3 regions of the Methylomonas sp. DH-1 genome follow, and region 1 is predicted to be linked to each of the others. Evidence: riboswitches for the same ligand, from Rfam matches in the RefSeq annotation. Region 1 holds a riboswitch; each other region holds the start of a gene.
The links. A riboswitch is a leader RNA that binds a small molecule or an ion and turns the genes downstream of it on or off. The one in region 1 is predicted to bind cyclic di-GMP.
Positions count from the first base shown of each region.

Region 1 (4,845 bases):
ACCAACTTTCAACGCATTCCATTCGTCCCATTTACCTGCATGGATAGAAGCGATTTGCGCCGAAGTCAGGCTAGGCATACAAGTCTCAGTTCTATCGCCGATCAAGCAAGACGCCGGCAGATCGTTGGTGGATTTTTGTGCGGCTTGCAAGGTTCTATACAAATCCCAAGTTACCGGGGCGCCGAAGGTCAACGCCGCAGCGGCTTTGACGGTCAGTTTGGCAACATCGGTGGCACTGATATCGACACCGTTGATCGCATTATTACCTCTGAACTGGATCGGATCGACGTCGGACAAACCCATATCCGGGATTTGGTTGTTGTTGATATTGGTGCATTCAATATCAGCAGGAGTGCTCAAGTTACCAGCATTCTTTTCGGTGCAACCGCTAGTGATGTTCAAGAAAGCCAGAGGCGTAGCTTGAGCCACTGGGGTCACACCGGTTCCGGAACCGCCGGTGTTAACTTTATAAATCAATAGATTGGCGTTGGCCGCGCCGGTCGGCAGGCTGGGGTTCTTCACGCCGACCGCACCGGTGTTATTAGCCTTGCAATAGATCGCAAATTGTTCGGTATTGCCGGTGTCTCTGAAACGGTAGACTTGGCTGCTCGGATCGCAAATGCGGTCGGTCGCATCGACGTTGGTTGAAGTCACCAGTTTGTCGATGAAGGTCGCCGCGGCAGAAGCGCCGGAGATGTACAACACGCGGGTGTTGGCTGGGTCGATGGTCGGAATTGCCGCTTGCGCCGCCGCACCGAACATTGCCGCGGCAATAGCCGCGCCTAAAACTAATTTTTTCATGGTCATGTCTCGTGTGGATAAAAACTGGAAAGCGAGCGGCGGACAAGCCGCCGCCCGTGAAGCGGTTTACTCGGCAACCGCCCATTTACGGCGGGTCGCACGCAGCATGCCCATCAGGCCGGCGCCGAACATCCAGACCGCGCCCGGCAGCGGCACTTGGCTGACCGGGAATACTTTGTATTCCAGAGTGTTGCCGGACAGCAGCCATTGGCCGGCGGCTTTGGTTACGTTGGTGCTTTGCGCATACCAGAAATCGGCTTTTTGGCCGAAAGCGACTGCGGCAGCGGAACCGCCGGTCGTACCCCAAATGTCGTCCGGCAAGTTAGCACCGGAAGACCATTGACCGGATTTCGGCGCATCAGTGTCCGATACCAGTTTGCTGACGTTCAGCGCAGGATTATTTTCCAAACCGACGTTGATTTCTTGAGCGTGGTTAGTGATGACAGTCGCCACACCGCTGGTTGTCAGCGGCGCGTCATAAGCCGGCAAAGCATTGCCTTCTTTTTGGGTAATGAACAATTTCGAAGAGCGGCCCACTGCCAACACGTATTGCACATTAGATGGGTTGTAGCTCGCTACCGAAGTCAACGCAGTCCAGTTAGCATCGCTGCTCAAATCGCGGCTGATGTTGTAAGTCTCGCTGGTGTAGTTGTTAACCAACTCCGCCAAAGTGATACCCAAATCCAGGCTGTAAGTTTTCTTCTGAACGCTGTCGTACGCTTGAAAATACAACTCGCGACTTGAATCGTTCGAGCCCAGAACCGCGATGCTCGCGTTAGCCGCACCGGCGCCGGCCAACAGCGCGGCCGCAACCAAAGTTTTTGAGAATTTGTTCATTTTTAGCCTCATGTTTTAAAAAACTATAAATACACAAGGTGACAACCCGGCCATCTTGCCTGGCGGCAACATCCGTGGCTTTCCGTCCCCACCTCGCGACGGGTTTGGCTTTTACACGCTTCCTAAGTCCTACTTTTGCACCGAAATGGCGCCGCTCTCCCCGCTACCGTTGTTGCTACCGCTGCCTACTCCCTAACCTCTTCCCTCGCCGCTCCGTCTGCGTGCCGTCCCTGATCCCTAGCCGATCCGTAAACTCGATGAACCATCGCGCCCTGCGGCGCTGTTCCAGTTGCGGCAAATTATTCCAGTTCAAATCGGCGTTTTTCGTTACGCGTCGGTTACAGTTTGATGAAACGTAATACAAACGTATTACACGGCAGGCGGAATCGGCCGTGCCGGCGCCGGCTATGCCGTTGTATCGCTTGGCAAATCGGCTTTGCCGGCTTGAGCCGGCCGCGGTAACGGTATCTGGCGGCGAGGCTTGCCGGCCAAGTTACGCCGCTGTTACAGTGGCGAACTGACTGACCCGGCGCCGGGTCGCCGCAGACCACCAGCCCCCTACCCAAGCTTTCCGGCATGACTGAAATCGAGCTTTTGCACCAGGCCTTTCAAGGCGCGCAGCCGCAAATCGGCGATTTATCCGGCTTGGCCGGCGCGCTGAACCGCTGGTATCTGCAGCACAGCCACTGCAATTTCCTGCACCCGTGCCAAATCGACGGCCGCCCAGCCTTGGTCTGCCGGGCCGACTTGAGCCGAACCCACCCGGCCGCATTCTCGGAACTGCAAGCCATCGCCGAGCGCTATGCGCTGTATCTGAAAGAAGACGCCCGGCGCGGCGCGCAAGGTTGGGCCGACGGCAATCGCCGGCGCGGATTGGGTTTGGTATTGAGTTTTTGTATCGGCCTCAGCGCAGTGTCACGCAGCGTCGGCGCCGACGAATTGCAAGCGGTCAAGGTCGTGGCCGGCGGCCGGCAATTGCCCGCGCCGGCGCTGACCGTCCAAGCCGGGGTTGCCGGCAATAGCGGCGACGGCGTGATCCGCTTGCGCCAGCGGCGGCCGCCTTCGGCTGCTGAAGTACTGGCCGCTTACAGCCAAAAACAATCCGCCTTGCAAACCGACTCGGTAGCGGCGGCCGACATCGTCCAGTTTCTAAATCAGGTCTACCGGAAAAAATCAGGCGACCCGGCTGTACTGGGCGCCGATCTGCAAACCATCGCCGAATACTTTTCGCGTTATCCCGAGGCCGTGGCGCTGATCGAACAATTGCGCGGCCAAAAAATCGAGCTGAATTACCAATCCGGCACCTGGCAAACCGTGGCTTTTGGCAACCAATTCGGCATTGCCAGCGTCACCATCCATTTCGATACCCGCCTCGGCGCGCAATTGCTCGGCGATCCCGGCTGCGAGGCGACGCCGGCCTGTAGCATCGCGCCGGCCGACGCCTTGTTGCACGAATTGCTGCACGCCAAACTGATGCTGCTGGACAGCGAGCATTTCATCGCCGGCGGCGGTCTGGCGCCGGGGCTGTACCCGTTCGAGCACGAGCATGAAGTCATCGCCGCCGAAAACCAATTGTTCCAAGCCATGAATCAAAGCGACGGCCGGGCCCGGCCGATCCGCCACCGCCACAGCGGCGAATTGCTGCAAGTCTCCTGCCCGGCCTGCATTCCGGTTAAGCAAGTTGCATCGGGCGAATTAAGCCTGTAAAACTAGCTAAAATCGTGAACCCCATAACAAAAATAACGAGTGCAGGAGGTAGTTTATGCCGCAAATATCCAGCCGGTCCGGTGCCGATAAATGGCGTTTCGCCCAATTGGGCGGTTTCGATCAAGTCGAGTTGAAGCGGACCAGCGATTTGCTGGCGCTGCCGGAATTGGACCAGAAACTGTGGGCGGCGCTGAGTTGCCCGACCCACGGCTTGTTCTTCGATCAAAAAACCCTGGACTTGCTCGATAGCGACCACGACGGCCGGATTCGGGCGCACGAGGTGACCGCGGCGGTCAGTTGGGCCTGCCAGGTGCTGAAAAATCCTGCCGATCTGGTGCAACAAAAACCGGTACTGCCGTTGGCGGCGATCAACGACCAAGACCCGGAAGGCAAACAACTGTTGGCCTCGGCCAAGGAAATCCTGAAAAACCTGGGCAAGGCCGATGCTACGGAAATCGGCAGCGACGATCTGGCCGACATGGCCAAAATATTCGCCGACACCCGCTTCAACGGCGACGGCGTGATCCCGGCCAAAGCCGCGGCCGACGCCGCCGGCAGCGAATTGATCGAGCAGATCATGGCCTGTTGCGGCGAAGTGGCCGACCGCTGCGGCGATCCGGGTATAAATCTGGAAAAGATCGAACTGTTTTTTAAAGATGCCGCCAGTTACCACGAGTGGTGGCAGCACTGCGACGCCGAAGCCTTGCGCATCCGCAAACAAATCGCCGACACCGAGGCGGCGGCAGCCTTGTTGGACAAGCTGAAACCGAAAATCGACGATTTTTTCACCCGCTGCCAACTGGCCGAGTTCGACGCCGGCGCCGCCGCATTGTTGAATCCGGCCGATAGCCGCTACGAACAACTGGCCGGCACCGATTTGTCCGCCGCCAACGCCGAACTGGCGCAACTGCCGCTAGCCGCAATCGCTGCCGGCGCCGCGCTGCCGTTGAGCGCCGGCCTGAATCCGGCCTGGCGCGACGCCGTCGGCCAGTTCAAAACCCAAATCGTGCAACCGCTGCTCGGCGAACTCGACAGTTTGAGTTATCGGCAATGGCAGGATGTCAGCGGCCTGTTTGCCGATTACCAAGCTTGGCTACAACAAAAGCCGGTTACGGTCGTCGATAGTTTGGGGCCGGAGCGGATCAAATTCTTGCTGGAAAGCGGCGCCCAAGCGACGCTGGCCGCGCTGGTGGAACAGGACCTGGCGCTCAAAGCCGAAGCCGAGGCCATCGATTCGGTCGTGCGTTTGCAGCATTACTACCGCGACCTGTACACGCTGCTGAACAATTTCGTCTCGTTCCGCGACTTTTATTGCCCGCAACCGCACGCCATTTTCCAGGCCGGCACGCTTTATCTGGACGGCAGAAGCTGTCAGTTGTGCGTGAAAATCGACGACATCGCTCAGCACAGTAAGTTGGCCGAATTGAGCAAAATCTTTTTGGCCTACTGCGAATGCCGCCGCGCCGGCGACAACCAAAGCATGACCATCGTCGCCGCCTT
Region 1 is NZ_CP143089.1:2,211,916-2,216,760, reverse strand. It holds gene VXJ35_RS10395 (hypothetical protein) at 1-801, opposite strand, end outside; gene VXJ35_RS10390 (VPLPA-CTERM sorting domain-containing protein) at 868-1,638, opposite strand; cyclic di-GMP riboswitch class I at 1,676-1,757, opposite strand; gene VXJ35_RS10385 (hypothetical protein) at 2,215-3,345, shown strand; gene VXJ35_RS10380 (hypothetical protein) at 3,401-4,845, shown strand, end outside.

Region 2 (4,845 bases), 2.1 Mb from region 1:
ACCGTCAGCGAGAGCCTGATCAATGTCAGCGGCGTGGTGCCGCGCAATACGCTGTACACTCCGGCGCTGGAAGGCACCATTATTCGCGGTTTTGCTTCGGAACAACTGCTCGACGGCTTCACCCAGTATTACAACCCCGGCGATCGGGAAAGCACCGCCAACATCGACCAGGTCGAAGTGCTCAAGGGCTCGAATGCGCTGTTATACAGCGGCGGTTCCGGTTCGCCGGTCGGCGGCGTCGTCAACATCAGCTCGAAGCTGCCCCAAGCCAAAGTTTTCGCCGAAGCCGGCGTCAAAGTCGGTAGCTACGATTTCTATCAGCCCTTCATCGACCTCAACCAACCGTTGAACGACAACGTGCTGTTTCGGATCAACGCCGAATACACTGCGGCCGGCAACCGGATCGATGCCATCGACAGCCAGCGTTTCAATGCCAATCCCGCGCTAACCTTCACCGACAACGACCGCACCCGTTTCACCGTGCAGGGCAAGATTTCGCGTTGGCAGCAGCCCGAATACCAGGGGGCGCCGGCCACCGGCACGATTGCCGGCGACTTCCGCAGCGACAGCGACCGTTTCATCGGTCCCGCCAACGCACCGGACAGCCGTTCCAAGACCGATGCCGTTTGGGGCACTCTCGAACACCGACTCAACGCCATCTGGACCTTGACGCTGAAAGCCCGTTACGCCGAGTCGGCTTTCAACCAACGAGTGCAAACGCTATTCGGCGACGACAACTTCTCCGCCGACCGGCCCTACTCGTTATTCGGTTCAACCACTTGGGCCCTGGTCAACGCCGAGTTGAGCCAGCATCAACAGGAGCGTAGCGTCCAGGGTTACGCGGTCGCTAAATTCGATCTGGGCCCGAGCAAGCATTCGCTGGTTTTAGGCGCCGACGGCAGCCGGCTCGACGATGCCGGCTTCATTGATGCCGACATGGCTCGTACCGGCTTGGCCGACCTGTCCGCGCCGGTTTTCAACCTGCCGTACCACAAGCCCGGCCCCGGAATCGACAACCAGTTTATCGGTAACCTGACCTACGGCGGTTATGCGCAACTGCAAAGCGACTTTTACCGGCGTTTTCATCTGCTTGGCGGGCTTCGGCTGGGCACGGTCGAAATCGGCTTTGAAAATCGGCAGTTGCATATCCGAGCAACCACCGACAGCCAAAAGCTGTTGCCAAAAGTCGGCGGAGTCGTCGACCTGACCGACCATATTTCCTGGTTTGCCGGTTACAGCGAAGGTGTGCGCGGCCAGCCGTTCGTCAATTTTGTGTCCACGCCGCTGCCCGAACTGTCGCGCCATCTCGAAACCGGCTGCAAATTCCAAGTCGCCGACCAGCTCAGCGGCCAAGTCGCCGTCTACCGGATAGACCGCAGCCAGGTCGCTGTCACCGATAGCGGCGATATCGAGCGCCGTTCCGTCGCGGCCGGACAACAACGTTCTCGGGGAATCGAAGCCGATCTGGCCTGGCAACCATTCCAAGCTTTGAGCGTACTGGCCAATTACGCCCATACCGACGCCCGCTTCGCCGACGGCAAAGCCGGGGTCGCCGCCGGTAACCGCTTGCCGCAGGTGCCGGAAAATTCCGGAAGAGTTTGGAGCCATTACCGCTTTCAAGCCGGAATCCTTAATGGCTGGAGCGCTGGATTTGGCGTTTATCTGCGCGACGGCGCCTTTTTGTCGAACAACAATGGCTTTAAAACTAGCGGCTATCACAGCTTCGATGCCGCCATCGCTTACGAAACCGGACATTTTAAGTTAGCCGCAACCGTCAAGAATCTGACCGGCGAACGTTATTTCCTACCCTACGACTATTTCGATGGCCGGGTGGCGCCGGCGGCCAATACGTCGCTGTTCGCGACCTTGTCGGTGAAATACTGAGCCATCCTCCGCGCCGAGTCGCCGTATTCGCACCGCGCGCGCCAACCCGGTCGACGCAAAAAATTAAACCTGTTCGCCACTTTTTTGTGGTCGTTTTTTTAGTTCATCCGACTTCCTATATGACGATGTTTCGATCCCGTTGCGAACGCTTTGGCGGCGGCATCGAACTTCGCCGCCCCGCTACGGCCATCGATGCCGCGCTGTAGCCATTGGTGATCTCGCCAGCCTGGAGCGATGTTGCAGGCATAGGACACCAGCCACATCCGCCGCGAGGCGGAGCCGGAAAGCCACGGGTCTTGGACGACAAGACGGCCGGGTTGCCTTCGACCGACAGGTTGAGGCTGTCGTAACGCGGCAGCCGATCGAACCGGATTATCTCGTTACCGGTTCGACACCTGGCGTTTGCAAGTTAAACGCTAACCGTAAACCGTAATTTTTAAGGAAAAAATATGCATACCAAACCCGCCAAGTTACTCTTTCCAGCGCTAACCCTAGCATTTGCATTCGCCTCGACAAACGCTAGCGCTACCTTGCTAAACGCCAGTTCCGGCGGCACTTTTACCATCAATTTCGACCGCGATGCCTTTGCCAACATGTTGGGTGGCAGCGCCAGCGGTATTGCCGGCATATTCAACGACCGGTTTTATAACGCGGCCGAATCCGACTACACCACGCAGTCGGGTGGTGCGCTGTTAGCCGGTCGGGATAATGTCGAATCGGACTCTACTAATTTGATCCACACCCTGACCGGTACTTCTGTCAATTCGGTGCAAGCAACTTCTCGCCACGCTCAAGCCACTTCCGCCGACTTTGCCATCGACTCCGATTCCGGCAGCTTTGCCGGAACAGGGCAACTGGGCATGCTCGGGGTGCAAGCCATCGGCATAGGCGCCACCGCGCTTGCCGGCCCTTATGCTGGCGGCGGTATGGTCTATGGCGATTATTCGCTTAAGTACAACAGCGCTTCTGCCTATTGGTCTTTGCAAAACAATATTTTCTTCCCTATGGAAGCCTATGCGTTGGCCGATTTGGCACTGGTCTTCACAGATGCCAATAACTGGCAATTGACCGGTAATTTGCTGCTGAGTGCCGACAATGCCAGCATGTTGTTTGGAACCGAGGGGGCCAATGTCGGCACGTTCAAACTGAGCGTCGGCTCAATTTCCGCAGTACCGGTTCCGGCTGCCGTTTGGATGATGGGGTCCGGTTTATTGGGTTTGCTGGGCATCGCCCGCCGGCAAGCCGCGGTTTAACACGGGTTATGCGCCGCAGCCGACGCTTTTTCGGGATCGGTTGCGGTTTTCCCGGAATTGCGCCGGTCAGGCCGGCTAACGCCCCGGAATCTTAATTTACGCAGGAGCGCCCATGTCAGTTGCTTTTCGTTGTGCCGGTTCGGCACCAAGAATTTTCTTTGTCCTTACGCTCAGCGTTTCAGGTGTATTTTTCACCCCTTTCGGTGCATTCGCGGCCACGCTGAATGCCGCGGCGGGCGGGACTTTTACGATGAACCTGGACCGCAATGCCTTTGCCTTACTCAACGGCGGCACGGCCTCTAATCCCGGCGACTTTTTAGTGCAGTTTTTCGATACGCAGGCTTCGGATTATAAAAGCTACAGCGATTCGTATTTTTACCTGGGCAATACCAGCCGCACGGAAGTTTCGGCCCTGAATTTGGTGCATGACATCACGCCGGTCGGCAGCAGCAATCCGACAGGCCAGGCCGCCAACCGCCACGTCAAATCCACCACGCCCAACTTTTCAATCGACAGCGAGACCCTGGCCGGGACGGGTTTGCTGGGCATGACCGGTATCGAGCTGTTCCGCGGCCTCTACAGCGGATCGCTCATCACTGGCGACTATTCTTTGCTGTACAACCCGAATAATCGGCAAAATGCCTGGGCCGATTTGGGGCAAGACGGCACACCCAGCGGCTGGTACCTGCAAAACAATGTCAGCTTTAGCATGGTGGTTTATGAACTGACCAATCTGGTAGTGAGTTATACCGACGCCAATCATTGGCAAATGAGCGGAGACTTACTGATGAGCCCGGAAAATGCCGACTTTTTACACGGCGCGCGTCTGGCCGATATGGGCGATTTTTGTTTGGGCGTTGGCAGCCACAGCGGTTGTGGGCAAGTGAGCACCGTGCCGGTACCGGCGGCTCTATGGTTATTTATCAGCGGATTAACCGGTATGTTTATCGGCCGGCTGCCAGGCCGCCGGAGTTGATTCCCATGCGCGCGATACCTTACTTAATATCTTCGCTTGCCATGTCGATGCTAGCTACGGCCGGCCATAGTTATGCCCAATCGCAATTTACTTATGGCCCTTACGTCAGCGTGCAAATGAATGTCGACGGCAACGGCAATAACATCCCGGGCGATGCCGCTCACGAGCCGACCATCGCCTTCGATCCCAATAACCCGGATAAACTGGTCGCCGGCTGGAAGCATTTCGCCAGCGTGTTATCCGGCAGCCGGGAAGGCGGCTGGGGCTTCAGCGACGACGGCGGCAAGCACTGGCAATTTCAGGGTTCGGTTACTCCCGGCCAGCAACGTACCAACAACATGGTCGATGTGGACTCGCTTGGTAATTTCTACTACCAAAGCCTGCATTACGACGCTACCGGCAGTTATGCGCAAGATATCGAAGTGCTTAAATCGATCGATAGCGGGATCAGTTGGCAAGCACCGGTTTACGCCCACGGCGAAGGTGCCGACAAAGGCCGCATCGGCATCGACCGCAGCGGAGCGGCGAGCGACGGCCATATCTATTTGGCCTGGCGCGAGGGCCTGGACGATCGGCATTTCAGCCGCTCAACCAATCATGGAGAGAGCTTCGAGGAACTGATAGCCATCCCCGGCAACCCGGCTTTCGGCACGATAGGCGTCGGCCCGCAAGGCCAGGTTTATGTTAGCGGGCGGAGCGAAAACGGCGAACTGGTGGGTGCCAAACTGGTAT
Region 2 is NZ_CP143089.1:80,572-85,416, forward strand. It holds gene VXJ35_RS00345 (TonB-dependent receptor) at 1-1,884, shown strand, start outside; cyclic di-GMP riboswitch class I at 2,131-2,209, shown strand; gene VXJ35_RS00350 (hypothetical protein) at 2,334-3,137, shown strand; gene VXJ35_RS00355 (hypothetical protein) at 3,388-4,113, shown strand; gene VXJ35_RS00360 (hypothetical protein) at 4,119-4,845, shown strand, end outside.
Region 2: another riboswitch for cyclic di-GMP. It lies ahead of VXJ35_RS00350 (hypothetical protein); the one in region 1 lies ahead of VXJ35_RS10390 (VPLPA-CTERM sorting domain-containing protein).

Region 3 (4,845 bases), 2.1 Mb from region 1:
CGACCAGGCGCTGCAACTGGTTGCCGGCGTGTTGCCGGAGGCGTCGAGCGCCTTGCTGCGCGACAGCTATACCATGCGCGGTTTCAGCACCGGTAACGGCATTTTGGCCTACCGCGACGGCAGCCCGTTTCCGCAGGCCTATTCCAACGGTTTTTCCAGCAAACGCGACCCGGCCAATCTGGAGCGGCTGGAAGTACTGAAAGGCCCCGGCTCGATCCTGTTCGGCCGCGCCGAACCCGGCGGCATCGTCAACATGGTCACCAAACAGCCTTCGGCCAAGCCGTATTACGCTGTGCAGCAGCAGTTCGGCTCGTTCGACTATTACCGGACCAGCCTCGACGCGACCGGTCCGGCCGCTAGCAGCGGCAATGTGCTCTACCGTTTCAACGCCGCTTACGAAAATGCCGGCTCGTTTACCGACTTCGTCGCCAGCGACCGCTTGTTTGTCGCCCCGGTGTTGAAATGGCAACCGAACCCGCGCAGCCAGTTCACTACCGAATTCGAATATCAGGGGTTTGACGAATCGCCCGGGGCGGCGATTCCGCCGCTAGGCAATCGCCCGGCCGCGGTAGCCCGCAGCCGTAACACCGACGAGCCGGATTTCCTGGGCAATCGCGGCTATCGGATGTTGGCCGGTTACAATTGGTCGCACGAGTTCAACGATTTTTGGCAACTGTCGCAACGTTTTTACTACCACTCGATTCGCGCGGAGATCGAAAACGCCTTTTTTACCGGTCCCGCCGATGCCGCCGGCAATATCCGGCGCGGCCTCGGTCGGCAACGGCCCCGTTCGGACAATTTCTTTACCTCGCTACAGCTAACCGGCCGCGTCGCCACGGCGGGGCTGAAACATACGCTACTGTTAGGCGGCGATTACTATCGTGCCGACGATAGCGATCCGTTTGACGTACGTTTTTTACCGGGCAGCTTCAACGTCTTCGCTCCGATCTATAGCCCTATCGGCTTCGACGGCATCGATTCCGCCCGCGGAACCTTTTTTGCCGTCGACACCAGCACGTCCTGGTTCGGCTTGTACCTGCAGGACCAGATCGAAATGCCTTACCGGGTGTTTGTTTTGGGCGGTTTGCGTTTCGATCAAGCCAACCAGTTAGACCGCTTGCTGAACGCGATCGCAGGCGACGAACACCGAGTCAGTCCGCGCGGCGGCCTGTTGTGGCGGGCGTTGCCCGAATTGTCGCTTTATGCCAATTACAGCGAGAATTTCGGCGCTCAGAACGGCCGCAACGGCGCCGGTGGGATGTTGCCGGCGCAAACCGCGCAGCAATGGGAGCTGGGAGCCAAGACCGAGTTGGCAAACGGCAAATTTTTCGCCAGCGCCGCTTATTTCGATCTGAGCAAACAGCATGCGGCCGTGTCGGACCCGGTCAATCCGCAACTGTCGACGGCCATCGGCGCGGCGCAAAGCCGCGGTGCGGAACTGGAAATCAGCGGCGAACCGTTACCGGGCTGGCGCATCGTTGGTGGTTACAGCTATTTGATGTTTGCCGAAATCGTTCGCGATACCGGCGGCAGCAGCGGCAGCGGCGACCAGGGCCACCGGCTGCCCAACGCTCCGCGCCACTCGGGCAGCCTGTTTACCAGCTTCGAATTCCAGAGCGGCCCGTTCGCACATTTGAAACTGGGCGCCGGCTGTAATGCCGTCGGCCAGCGCCAAGGCAATCAAGCCAACGACTACCAGGTTCCCGGGTATGTGTCGGCCAACGTGATGGCGGCCTATTCGCTGAAACTCGGCCATAGCAAGCTGACCGCGCAACTGAATGTCGAGAACGCGTTCGACAAGTATTATTTCGTCGGCAGCAACACCGGCTACGATATTTTCTTCGGCGCGCCGCGCACGTTTCTCGGCGCATTCCGCGTCGAGTATTGAACCCGCCTTCGCTAACCCCGCAATACGCCGTCCGATACATTCCTAAGTTCCGGCTCAATCGACAGCCGCTCGCCGGCACAAACGCTTTGTAAAAAAAATTTTGGGACTTTCCCGGTCGCCGTCGTCCTAAACGATGACGGCCAGCTACAGGCCGTTTCGGGATAAGCGCGCAATCCGCTGCCGACCGTTCGGCAATTTAGCGGCGTTAGGCGCTTAACCCGCGTCACGGACGACGGCAAAGCCACACCCGCCGCGAGACGGGGCCGGAAAGCCATGGGGTCTGTTTCAGACAGCCCGGTTGCCGCTCGGACGACCGAGGACGAGGCCGATAGCCGGAAGGCTATCGATACCGCAATCCCAACATCAAGGCATACAAACTATGACTATCTCTAAAGCGCAATCGAATCCGCGGCATCGCTTCGGTGCCGCAGCGGGTTCGGGTTTCGACAGAAAAATCCCGTTAGCGCTGTTACTGGGCGCCATATCGTCGACGCCGGCCACGGCGCACATCATCCCGGTCAATTTCGGCACCTTCGATGGCGCCTCGGCCGTGGCGCCGATTTCGTTGAACAGCGGAGTGGTCGGCAACTACGGCTGGGCCGACGGCGCCGACGCCGATTGGGCCGACACCCATAAACTGGCAGCGTTTGCGTTTACCTTGACCGGCCGCGCCAATGTCCTGCTGCAGTTCGATAAGAAAGCGAATGCGTTCGGCATTAACGGCATGGTTCCCGGCTTTTCTCTCTACTTGGGCTCGCCCCACTCGGGTGCCGTCGGTTCCGACCACGACTATTCGGTGGGGTCGGAATTGCTCAGGGTCGCCGATTGCGCAGCGACACCGGGCTGCACGGCGACGGAAGGTTCCTTCAGATCGCTAACCAGTTGGAATATCACCAACGACCCCGATCCCGGCGCCGCATCGCCCAGCCGTTTCGAATACATAGGCAGCGCCTACGACGGTAGCCAGACCTTGCCGGCCGCCAATTCGCCGTTAGCGGACGGCAACGCCTACCCGATTCCCGGCGGCGACGGCTTGCAAGACGGATCGGTATCCAAGTTGTTCAGCAATCTGGCACCCGGCAGTTACACGGTATTTGTCGGCGGCGCGGTCTATACCAGCCAGGCCAACAATGCCAACCGAGGCGTATTGGGCAGCTTCAGCCTGACGCCGGCCGCGGTACCGGTGCCGGGTGCGGTCTGGCTGTTCGGCAGCGCGCTGGCATTGTTTGGCGCCGCTAAAAAACGCAAAGCGCGGCCGCTCTAACAGGCTACTCGGCTAGTCGCTATGTCCGCTCACGCCGGACCGGCATTACTCGATTAAAAATCTTTAAAGGAATTACACATGAGTTCTCCAACATTACCCGCTTCCGTCCTGAAACTGCGCGCCGCACTGGCCTTGGCCGTATGCGGCTGTCTGGCCGCCCCGGCCCACGCCGCCGACTATGGTTTTACCGACCTCGGCACCGCCGGCGGTCCGTATTCATCTGCCAACGCGATCAATAACGCCAACCAAACCACCGGCATCAACAGCCTGGGCACGCCCAGCGAAGACCAGGGTTGGGTTCTTTCGCGCTGGAACGGCGCCACGCTGAACCTGATCTCCGATCCGGGCCGTTTCAACGGTGGTTGGGCCATCAACTCGGCCGGAACCATAGCCGGCGGCTCGTCTCGTGCCTTCGTCGGCTATATCCACGCGGCAGTCTGGAACGGCAGCACCCGAACCGATTTGAACGATTTGGGCGGTGCGACCGATCCGAACGATAGACGTTGGAGTATAGCTACCGGCATCAACGACGCCGGCCAAGTGATCGGTACTTCGGTTACTGCCGACGAAAGCGCCACCAAAGCGGTATCGTGGAACAACAGCGTCAATCCCACCGTGTTGGCAACACTGGGCGGGGCTTCCAGCGAAGGCAACGGCATCAATAATGCCGGGCAAGCTGTCGGCAGCAGCTATCTCGACGGCGATGAATTCCGCCACGCGGCAGTCTGGAATCTGAACAACGCCGGCGTTGCCGATCTCGGTACCTTGGGCGGTAGCGAGAGCAATGCGTTGGCGATCAACAATGCCGGCCAAATCGTGGGTTGGAGCGACCTCACCGGCGATGCCGAACGCCATGCCGCACTTTGGAGCGCTGGCAGCGCAATCGATTTGGGTACCTTGGGCGGTTTGGAAAGCCGGGCGCTGGCGATCAACGATGGCGGCGCAATCGTCGGTTGGAGCAATTTGGCCGATGGCAGCCAACGTGCCGCGTTATGGAGCGGCGGCTCGGCCATCGACCTGAATAGCTTGCTGGAGCCGAGCGTGGCGGCAGCGGGTTGGATTTTGACCGAGGCGACCGGTATCAACAGCCAAGGCTGGATCGTCGGCAATGCCAAAAACAGCCTGCTGGGCATTACTGAAGGCCATGCCTACCTCCTGGCGCCAACCGCAGTGCCGCTGCCGGGCGCGGTCTGGTTGTTCGGGTCGGTGCTGGCGGGCTTTGCCGGAGCGGCGCGGCGCAAGCCCGCCAACGTCTGAGCGCCGCTTGGTGTCGGCCGTCCGGCATAGGCTGACGGCCGGCCGTTTGATCGCCGCGGCGGAGTCGGTGAAAGGCGCCGCCGCTTTTACTTGGCCATTTAACCGGCCAGGCATAGATCGGCATTTTTAGCAGGATTTCATATGAACAAACTTTTTTACGCTTTATTGGCCGCTGCCGGGTTGGTGGCGTTTGCCCCGCCGGCAACGGCCCACATCAGTTACGGCGATTTGGGCAGTCTTAGCGCCGTCGGCGATTCTGCTACCATGAGCAGGGGCCGGTTTTCGCGTTTCGGCTGGATCGCGGGGACCGGCGACAGCTTGGGCGACAGCCATGAGCTTGCCAGCGCCACTGGCTTTTTCAAGTTCAATCTGGCTCAGGCCGCCAACGTCCAAATCAGCGTAACCGCCGCCTCAGCCCAAATGAACCCGGCGTTCA
Region 3 is NZ_CP143089.1:136,923-141,767, forward strand. It holds gene VXJ35_RS00595 (TonB-dependent receptor) at 1-1,888, shown strand, start outside; cyclic di-GMP riboswitch class I at 2,119-2,194, shown strand; gene VXJ35_RS00600 (hypothetical protein) at 2,268-3,152, shown strand; gene VXJ35_RS00605 (HAF repeat-containing protein) at 3,231-4,409, shown strand; gene VXJ35_RS00610 (hypothetical protein) at 4,551-4,845, shown strand, end outside.
Region 3: another riboswitch for cyclic di-GMP. It lies ahead of VXJ35_RS00600 (hypothetical protein); the one in region 1 lies ahead of VXJ35_RS10390 (VPLPA-CTERM sorting domain-containing protein).